Regions from separate parts of the Cupriavidus sp. NPDC089707 genome, predicted to be linked through region 3. Evidence: predicted binding sites of a transcription regulator. Region 3 holds the regulator's gene; each other region holds the start of a gene.
What was found. Region 3 encodes NrdR, which represses ribonucleotide reductase genes. Its sites were predicted from a motif close to CACNANATNTNGTG; they were not measured.
Positions count from the first base shown of each region.

Region 1: a site for NrdR is predicted at 1,719-1,732, ahead of ACIP1U_RS31780 (ribonucleoside triphosphate reductase). Genes of this name have one in related genera too.
Region 2: a site for NrdR is predicted at 1,807-1,820, ahead of ACIP1U_RS06260 (ribonucleoside-diphosphate reductase subunit alpha). Genes of this name have one in related genera too.

Region 1 is NZ_JBIVHB010000041.1:2,743-6,014, reverse strand. Features, by position in the region: gene ACIP1U_RS31790 (TonB-dependent receptor family protein) at 1-569, opposite strand, end outside; gene ACIP1U_RS31785 (flavodoxin family protein) at 874-1,494, shown strand; gene ACIP1U_RS31780 (ribonucleoside triphosphate reductase) at 1,770-3,272, shown strand, end outside.
Region 2 is NZ_JBIVHB010000002.1:640,548-643,819, reverse strand. Features, by position in the region: gene ACIP1U_RS06270 (sigma-54-dependent transcriptional regulator) at 1-903, shown strand, start outside; gene ampD (1,6-anhydro-N-acetylmuramyl-L-alanine amidase AmpD) at 900-1,529, shown strand; gene ACIP1U_RS06260 (ribonucleoside-diphosphate reductase subunit alpha) at 2,045-3,272, shown strand, end outside.
Region 3 is NZ_JBIVHB010000002.1:209,506-212,777, reverse strand. Features, by position in the region: gene ACIP1U_RS04340 (pilus assembly protein) at 1-734, shown strand, start outside; gene ACIP1U_RS04335 (type IV pilin protein) at 731-1,198, shown strand; gene nrdR (transcriptional regulator NrdR) at 1,233-1,697, opposite strand; gene glyA (serine hydroxymethyltransferase) at 1,854-3,101, opposite strand; ZMP/ZTP riboswitch at 3,235-3,272, opposite strand, start outside.

The DNA of each region.
Region 1 (3,272 bases), on a different contig from region 3:
GGATCGGGCGTGAACACCTGCACCACGCCACCCGAGGCATTGCCGTACACCTGTGCAAACGGGCCGCGCAGCACCTCCACGCGGCCGGCATTGGCAAGGTCGGCGGTGGAGGCCTGGCCCTGGCCATCGGGCATGGTCGCGGGGATGCCGTCGACATAGAGCCGCACGCCGCGCACGCCAAACGTTGAGCGCGTGCCGAAGCCGCGCACCGCCAACTGCAAGTCCTGCGAATAGTTCTGCCGGTCTCGCACGGCCACACCCGGCACACCCGCCAGCACCTCGGACAGATTGACCAGCGGCGTGGCGCTGCGCAGCGGATCGACCTGCACGCTATCTACCGCGGCGGGCTCGTCAAAGCGGCGCTGCTCGCTGCGAGTGGCAGTGACCACGATGTCGGGGAGGGTTTCGGCGGTGGCGGCAGCCACCGCGCTGTCCGGCGGATCGGCGGCGCGCACGGCGACGCATGTGAGCAACAAGGCTGCCAACGCCGATGCCTTGGGCGCCGGCACATGGAGGCGGGGACGGCGCTGAGGCATGGCCGGCGAAGGCTGCGTGCCGCCTGGTTTCATGATTGTCGGGGGGCGTAGGGCACAGGTGGAGGTGCCGCAACTTTATCGCGTCCCGGAGCGCATTTCCATGGCAGCCGCTGCGGGGAAAACCCGGCCACCGCTGCTTGGACGATCGTCTGAGAGACGCGCGAACGGATATTCATGAAATTTCAACAACTTGTTTCAGGAATGGCCTCTCGCAGGGGGAGTGGTCTGCCTAAACTCTGTTCACCGACCGACACAAGCCGATACAGGTAATAAACCCGCCCCGGCGCAACGCAGCAAACGGCCATTCAGATTTTTTAAAATCAAGGGACTCGACACTATGCATACCCAACCTACCCGCGTCGCCATCGTCTACCACAGCGGCTACGGGCACACCGCCAGGCAGGCCCAGGCCGTCGCCCGCGGCGCCGGCAGCGTGGCGGGCGCCGAGAGCCTGCTGATTCCGGTGGAGGACATCGACCAGCATTGGGACACGCTGGAGCAGGTCGACGCCATCATCTTCGGCGCGCCGACCTACATGGGCAGCGCCTCGGCGCAGTTCAAGGGCTTCATGGACGCCACCTCGCGCAATGTCTTCGCCAAGGGCGGCAAGTGGGCCAACAAGGTCGCGGCCGGCTTCACCAACGCCGCTTCGCGTTCTGGCGACAAGCTGGCAACGCTGCAGCAGATCGCCATCTTTGCGGCACAACACGGCATGCACTGGGTCAACCTGGGCCTGCCTCCGGGCCACAACAACTCCAAGTCGACCGAAGACTCGCTGAACCGCCATGGCTTCTTCCTGGGCGCCGCCGCGCAATCCAACGCCGATGAAAGCGCCGACGTGGTGCCGCCGCTGGCGGACCTGCGCACCGCCGAGCACCTCGGTGCGCGCGTGGCCGAGGTGGCCCAGCAACTGGTGGCAGGCCGGCGTGCGCTGGCAGAGTTGAAGCAAGCCGCCTGACCTTTTTCCACGCCTTGCGCGTGAACTGCCTGCCGGCCCTTCGGGGCCGGTTTGCGTTTGGGGGAAATAGGGGGAGATAGGCGCCGCGCCGCGGCCGGAATGCCCCGGCCGCCGGCATGGCTTTGCGCACGCGCAAGTGCGCCCACCCGCCAGCCAAGTGCCGGTCACGCCGGTTGATAGCCATCAACCCGGACGCAGAACACTCGACTTCCACCGCCATTGACTACTATATGTAGTGCTAATCTTCGCATCACACACTACATAAAGGGGTAAGCATGCGCGACGCACAGCAAACCGGCACGCTGCCGCCGGCACAGCCCGGCGGCCAGGTCGACGTGGCCAGCGCCATGGAGGAATACCTGGCCCAGCGCGACTGGCGCGTGCGCGCCAACGCCAACCAGGGCTACAGCCTGGGGGGACTGATACTCAACGTCGCCGGCAAAGTCACGGCCAACTACTGGCTGTCGCATATCTTCAGCCCGGAAGCCGGGCAAGCGCATCGCGACGGCGACCTGCATATCCATGACCTGGACATGCTGTCCGGCTACTGCGCCGGCTGGTCGCTGCGCCAGTTGCTGGCGGAAGGCTTCAACGGCGTGCCGGGCAAGGTCGAGGCCAACCCGCCCAGGCATATGTCGGCCGCCGTCGGCCAGATCGTCAACTTTCTCGGCACGCTGCAGAACGAGTGGGCCGGTGCACAGGCGTTTTCCAGCTTCGATACCTACATGGCGCCGTTCGTGCGGCACGACCGCATGGACTACCGCGCGGTGCGCCAGGCGATGCAGGAGCTGGTGTTCAACCTCAATGTGCCGAGCCGGTGGGGCACGCAGACGCCCTTCACCAACCTCACTTTCGACTGGACATGCCCGCAGGACCTGGCCGGCCAGGTGCCGTATATCGCCGGCGAGGAAATGCCGTTCACCTACGGCGACCTCCAGCCGGAGATGGACATGATCAACCGCGCCTACATCGAGGTGATGATGCAGGGCGATGCGCGCGGGCGCGCCTTCACCTTCCCCATCCCTACCTACAACATCACGCCGGACTTCGACTGGGACCATGCCAACGCCGAGCCGCTGTTCGAGATGACGGCGCGCTACGGGCTGCCCTACTTCCAGAACTTCATCAATTCCGACCTGGAGCCGCACATGGTCCGCTCCATGTGCTGCCGCCTGCAACTGGACCTGCGCGAACTGCTCAAGCGCGGCAACGGCCTGTTCGGCTCGGCCGAGCAGACCGGGTCGGTCGGCGTGGTCACGGTCAACTGCGCGCGCCTGGGCTACCTGCACGGGGGCGACGAGGCCGGGCTGATGGCCGCACTGGACCGCCTGCTGGCGCTGGGCCGCGACGTGCTCGAGGACAAGCGCCGCGTGGTGCAGCACTACATCGACGCGGGGCTCTATCCCTATACGCGCCGCTACCTCGGTACGTTGCGCAACCACTTCAGCACGCTCGGCGTCAACGGCATCAACGAGATGATCCGGAATTTCTCCGGCGACGCCGATGACATCACGACGCCAGGCGGGCATGCCATGGCATTGCGGCTGCTCGACCGTGTGCGTGCGCGCATCGGCGAGTTCCAGGAAGCGACTGGTCACCTTTACAACCTGGAGGCAACGCCGGCCGAAGGCACCACCTACCGCTTCGCACGCGAAGACCGCAAGCGCTGGCCCGACATCCTGCAGGCTGGCACGGCCGAGCAACCCTACTACACCAATTCCAGCCAGCTTCCAGCCGGCTATACCGACGATCCGTTCACCGCGCTGTCGATGCAGGAG
Region 2 (3,272 bases), 430 kb from region 3:
GTGGCCGACCTGCCGCTGGCCATGCAGGTCAAGCTGCTGCGCGCGCTGCAGGAGCGCCGCGTACGCAAGATCGGCGCCAGCCGCGAGGATGCCGTGGACGTGCGCGTGATGTGTGCCAGCCACAAGGACCTGGCCGCGATGGTCGCCGCCGGCCAGTTCCGCCAGGACTTGTATTACCGCCTCAACGTGCTGGCGCTGCGCATGCCCACGCTGCGCGAGCGTGGCGAAGACATCCTGGTGCTGGCGCGCGCCATCCTGGACCACCTGGCGGTGCGCTATGGCGACCCGCATCCCAAGCGCCTGGCCCCGGCCGCGCTGGAACAACTGGCCGTCTACCGCTTCCCGGGCAACGTCCGCGAACTGGAGAACCTGCTCGAGCGCGCCTACGCCTTTGCCGAGACCGAGCAGATCGAGGTGGCCGACCTCGGGCCGCTGGATGCCGGCGCCCCCGGCGCCGGGCTGATGGCGCCCGCGCCCGCGATGGCGCCACCGCTGCCTGCGACGCAGTACGCCCCCTGGGGTGCGCCGGGCATGTGGGCGCCGATGCCGCCCGCGGCGACGCCTGTGCCCGCAACCGTGCCCGAACCCGCTGCCGCGTCACAGGCCGCCCCACCGTCCAGCGCCCAGCCGGAACCCGCCGGCGACGCCACCGAGCGCGCCTGCCGCGGCATCGTTTTCCCGATCGACCTGCCAGCCCGGCTCGAGGCCGTGGAGCGCGAACTGATCCTGCAGGCGCTGGCGCAGACCAACTTCAACCGTACCGCCGCCGCGCCACTGCTGGGCCTGAACCTGCGCCAACTGCGCTACCGCATCCAGCAACTGGGCATCCGCGAAGCCATGGACGCCGCCGACCGCGGCGCTACCGAGAACGCCGGCGACGGCGCGGGCGAGGGCACGCCATGACCAGGCCCAGCCAGCCCAGACGGCCCAGACGGCCCACGCCCGCGCGCGCCTTCCTGCCCGACGCCGACGGCTGGGTGCCCGCCGCCCGCCGCGTGCCATCTCCCAATTTCGACCAGCGCCCGCCCGGCATGCCGGTGGACCTGGTGGTGCTGCACAACATCAGCCTGCCGCCCGGCCAGTTCGGCAGCGGCGACATCGAGGCGTTTTTCCAGAACCGGCTCGACCCGGACAAGCACCCGTTCTTTGCCACTATTCATCAGGTCCAGGTGTCCGCGCACTTCCTGGTCACGCGGCAAGGCGAGCTGGTGCAGTTCGTGCCGTGCACGCAGCGGGCCTGGCATGCCGGCCAGTCCGACTTCTTTGGCCGCACGCGCTGCAATGACTTCTCGATCGGCATCGAGATCGAGGGCTGCGACGACCTGCCGTTCACCTCCGCCCAATACAACACCGTGGCCGCGCTGGTGCCAGCCCTGATGGCGACCTATCCGGTGCGGGCAATCGCCGGCCACAGCGACATCGCCCCGGGCCGCAAGACCGACCCCGGCCCGCACTTCGACTGGGACCGCTTTGCCGCCGGTGCAGCCGTGCCGCCAGGCATGTTGCCCTATCGGCACCCCTCCGAGTGATGGGTTCGTAACGTCATTCCCTGCGGTCGTGCGCACGTTCCGGCGCACATGCCCCAAGCAGGTGAAGGGCTATCGCATGCTCGCAACAATCAAAAAAATTTTTGTGAAATGTGCAGTTGCGAACGGTTTCGCCGAAACCCTTGTGAGTACTAGGCTCCCGGGCATGTGGCGCTGCCGCACCCGCCGGCCCGACCCTGAATCGACCCCGAAATAGCGGTTGTCAAGACTGGTCATTCGGATTCGTTTCACTATACTTAGCCCAGTTTTCAGCAGTACCCACTATATCTAGTAGTCAAACCGGGGGCTGGCCCAAGTGTGAGGTGGCGGTTGCGCAGTGAGCGCAACCCGTCCGGAAACCTCTGCAAGGCTGGCGAATCACAAAGAGTCCCTGGCGAAATGTTCACGCAAAGGCAGTTTGTCCGTGCGCGGTCACACCGAAACGGATCCTTCTTTTCCGCCGCATTTCGCCAGGGACTCTTTTGTCTCTTAAATCCAGGGTAAAAACAGGACTTCACATGCAAACGGCCCAGAACGAACTCACCACGGGTGGCGCCGCCGCCGGCGTTGCCAACCAGGCACCGAACGCACAGCAGACCTCCAGCGCCGCATCCACGAACTACCCGGATCACAAGATCATCCGTCGTAACGGCGCCGTGGTGGCGTTCGAGCCGTCCAAGATTGCCGTGGCCATGACCAAGGCCTTCCTCGCCGTGAACGGCGGGCAGGGCGCTGCATCCGCGCGCGTGCGCGAGATCGTCGAGCAACTGACCGATAGCGTGGTGCGCGCACTGGTGCGCAGCCGCCCGAGCGGTGGCGCTATCCATATTGAAGACGTGCAGGATCAGGTTGAGCTGTCCCTGATGCGCTCGGGCGAGCATGAAGTGGCCCGCGCCTACGTGCTCTACCGCGAAAAGCGCAAGGCCGAGCGCGCCAGCGCCAGCGCCGAGGCCGTGGCCCGCGTGCAGGAAGCCGGCATCAACATCAACGTGACCGACGCCGGCGTGACCAAGCCGCTGGACATCGTCGCCCTGCACGCCCTGCTCGACAACGCCTGCGCCGGCCTGGGCAAGGCCGTCAGCGCCGAGCCGATCCTCAAGGAAACGCTGAAGAACCTGTACGAAGGCGTGCCGATGACGCAGGTGTACGACTCCGCCATCCTGGCCGCGCGTACCCTGATCGAAAAGGATCCGGACTACAGCCAGGTCACCGCCCGTATCCTGCTGCACACCATCCGCAAGGAAATCCTGGGCGCCGAAGTGACGCAGGCCGAAATGACCACGCGTTACGCCGAGTACTTCCCGAAGTTCATCGCGCGCGGTATCGCCGCCGAGCTGCTGGACGAAAAGCTGGCCACGTACGACCTGGCCCGCCTGGGCGCCGCGCTGGACGCCAGCCGCGACTTCCAGTTCAATTACCTGGGCCTGCAGACCCTGTACGACCGCTACTTCCTGCACATCGATGAAACCCGCATCGAAATGCCGCAGGCCTTCTTCATGCGCGTCGCCATGGGCCTGGCCCTCAACGAAACCGACCGCGAAGCGCGCGCCATCGAGTTCTACCAGCTGCTGTCGTCGTTCGACTTCATGTCGTCGACGCCGACCCTGTTCAACTCCGGCACCCGCCGCTCGCAGCTGTCGTCGTGCTACCTGACCACCGTGTCGGACGACCTGGAAGGCATCTATGAAGCCCTGAAGGAAAACGCGCTGCTGTCCAAGTTCGCCGGCGGCCTGGGCAATGACTGGA
Region 3 (3,272 bases):
GCGCGCCGCTGTTCACCGCGCAAAGCGCCGCGGGCGTGGCCCAGCCGATCACCGCCGCGCCGACCGCGCTAGTCAATCCCAAGGATCCTAAGAAGGGGTTCCTGCTGACTTTTGGCACCGGCCGCTTCTATGATGCCGCCGATACCGCGGCCACCGGCTACAACTCGGTCTACGGCGTGTGGGACAACAATGCCGCAGCGGCAACGCGCAGCGACCTGCGCGCGCAGACGCTGACGCCTGGTTCGACGATCGTGGACGGGGTGTCACGTCCCGTCCTGACGCTCAGTAGCAATACGGTCGACTACACCACCCGGCGCGGCTGGTACATCGACCTGCTGACGCAGGGCGAACGCGTGGTGGTCAAGCCGAAGACAGACGCGGAACGGCTGGTCGTCACCACGCTGACGCCATCGACCGACGAGTGCGTCGGTGGCATCAGCTCCAACCTGCTCGATTTTGCCGCGCTGACCGGCGCCGCGCTGCCGTATCCGGTGCTCGACGTCAATGGTGACGGCAAGGTCGACGGCGGCGACAACATGAAGGTTAACGACAAGGTGCTGGTGGTATCGGGCATCGCGCAGCAGGGCAACTTCGGCTCGACCATCTTTACCGGGGGAGGCGGCAGCAGCGACCACCTCAAGGTCGCCAGCGCCACCACGGGCGATGTCATCAGCGTGGTCGAAAAGGGCAATATCGCCCGCAACCGGCTGTCGTGGAGGCAGATTTCACAATGAACGGGTTCCGTAGCCGCCGTGTCATGCCGAGCATGGGTGGCATGACGCTGATCGAGCTGATGGTCGCGGTATCGATCCTCGGCATCATCGCCGCCATCGCCATCCCCAACTACACCGAGCACGTGCGGCGCGGCTACCGCACCGATGCGCGCGGCATGATGACAGAGGCGGCGCAGCAGCTTGAGCGCTTCCGCTCGGTCAATGGGCGCTACGACCAGGACACCGCAGGTGCGGCGTTTGCCTTGCCGGCGGCGTTCCGCACCTCGCCGCGCGACAGCAACCGGGTTCGCTACAACATCTCGCTCGTGGCCAATTCGCTGACGGCGAACGGCTATGTGCTGCAGGCTGTGCCGGTGGATGCGACGGACGCTTGTGGTACCTACCTGCTGGACCAGGCTGGCACGCGGCTGAACGCGGTCGGGGCGACTCCCGCCGCGTACCGGCAGGACTGCTGGGAGCGTTGAACGGCGAGTTGAATGACGTGGAAGGGAAGGGCGCTCAGCGCTTGCTGTTGCCCGCGGTCACTTCGGCGAGCACATCGGAGAATTCGGAAACATCCTCGAAACTCCGATACACCGACGCAAAGCGGATGTACGCGATCTTGTCGAGCTTGCGCAGCTCGCGCATCACCAGCTCGCCGACCTGGCTGCTGGGGATTTCCTTCTCGCCCAGTGACAGCAGTCGTTCCTCGATGCGGGTAATGGCTTCATCGATGGCCTCGGCCGAGACCGGGCGCTTGCGCAGCGCCAGGCGCATCGAATCCTTCAGCTTGGCGCGCGCGTAGTCGACGCGCGAACCGTTTTTCTTGACGATGGCGGGAAAGAACAGCTCGATCCGCTCATAGGTGGTGAAGCGGCGGTCGCAGGACTCGCAGCGGCGGCGCCGGCGCACGGCATCGCCGTCTTCCGACATGCGCGTGTCGAGCACCTGGGTATTGGAATGACCGCAAAAGGGGCATTTCATGCCGGACCACCTTCAGTTGAATTCCGTCGCCTGTTCCGCGTGGGTGTTCTGCGCCAGGCGGCGGGTTGGCGAGGCCCGCAAGCCGGAACGCCTGCGTCATGTGACAGGGCGCGGCTTGCGGGGCTGCCGGCCACCCTCACGGGCGGCCTGGAAGCATCAGCCGTAGACCGGGAAACGCTTGGTCAGCGCAGCCACCTGCTCGCGCACGCTGGCGATGTTGGCGGCGTCGTGCGGGTTCTCCAGCACGTCGGCGATCAGGTTGCCGACGATGCGGGCTTCTTCTTCCTTGAAGCCGCGCGTGGTCATGGCCGGCGAGCCCAGGCGCACGCCCGAGGTCACGAACGGCTTTTCCGGATCGTTCGGGATGGCGTTCTTGTTGACGGTGATGTGCGCCTCGCCCAGGATGCGCTCGGCGTCCTTGCCGGTGATGTTCTTGGGGCGCAGGTCGACCAGCATCAGGTGGCTTTCGGTGCGGCCCGAGACGATGCGCAGGCCGCGCGCGATCAGGGTCTCAGCCAGCATGGCGGCGTTCTTCACCACTTGCTGCTGGTATTCCTTGAACTCGGGCGTCAGCGCTTCCTTGAACGCGACGGCCTTGCCGGCGATCACGTGCATCAGCGGGCCGCCCTGGATGCCGGGGAAGATCGCCGAGTTGATGGCCTTCTCATGCTCGGCCTTCATCAGGATCACGCCGCCGCGCGGGCCGCGCAGGCTCTTGTGCGTGGTGGTGGTGACGAAGTCGGCGTGCGGCACCGGGTTCGGGTAGACGCCCGCGGCGATCAGGCCGGCGTAGTGGGCCATGTCAACCATGAAGTAGGCACCGATCGACTTGGCGACGCGGCCGATGCGCTCGAAGTCGATGCGCAGCGCGAAGGCCGAAGCGCCGGCGATGATCAGCTTGGGCTTCTTCTCTTGCGCGAGCTTTTCCAGCGCGTCGTAGTCGATGTCTTCCTGCGCGTTCAGGCCGTAGCTGACCACGTTGAACCACTTGCCGCTCATGTTCAGCGCCATGCCGTGGGTCAGGTGGCCGCCTTCGGCCAGGCTCATGCCCATGATGGTGTCGCCCGGCTTGAGCACGGCGAAGTACACGCCCTGGTTGGCCTGCGAGCCCGAGTTGGGCTGCACGTTGGCAGCCTCGGCGCCGAACAGCTGCTTGACGCGGTCGATGGCCAGCTGCTCGACCATGTCGACAAACTCACAGCCACCGTAGTAGCGCTTGCCGGGATAGCCCTCGGCGTACTTGTTGGTCAGTTGCGAACCCTGCGCGGCCATCACGGCCGGCGAGGTGTAGTTTTCGGAGGCGATCAGCTCGATGTGGTCTTCCTGGCGCTGGTTTTCCTTCTGGATGGCGGCAAAGACCTCAGGGTCGATCTGGTCGATCGTGAAACGGCTGCGTTCGAACATGGCGAGACTCGTCTGAAAAAAGGGAATCCGATTCAAGCATCGGGAGCATCGGTTAGGGCGCGCGGGGAAGGCTAGCGGCGACCGGCGCTGGCGGCACATTGCAGCCGTCGGCGCAGGGCGCACCCTGCTTCCCATTCGCTGCCCAGGCGAGCGGCAGGCGTGTGAAACAAC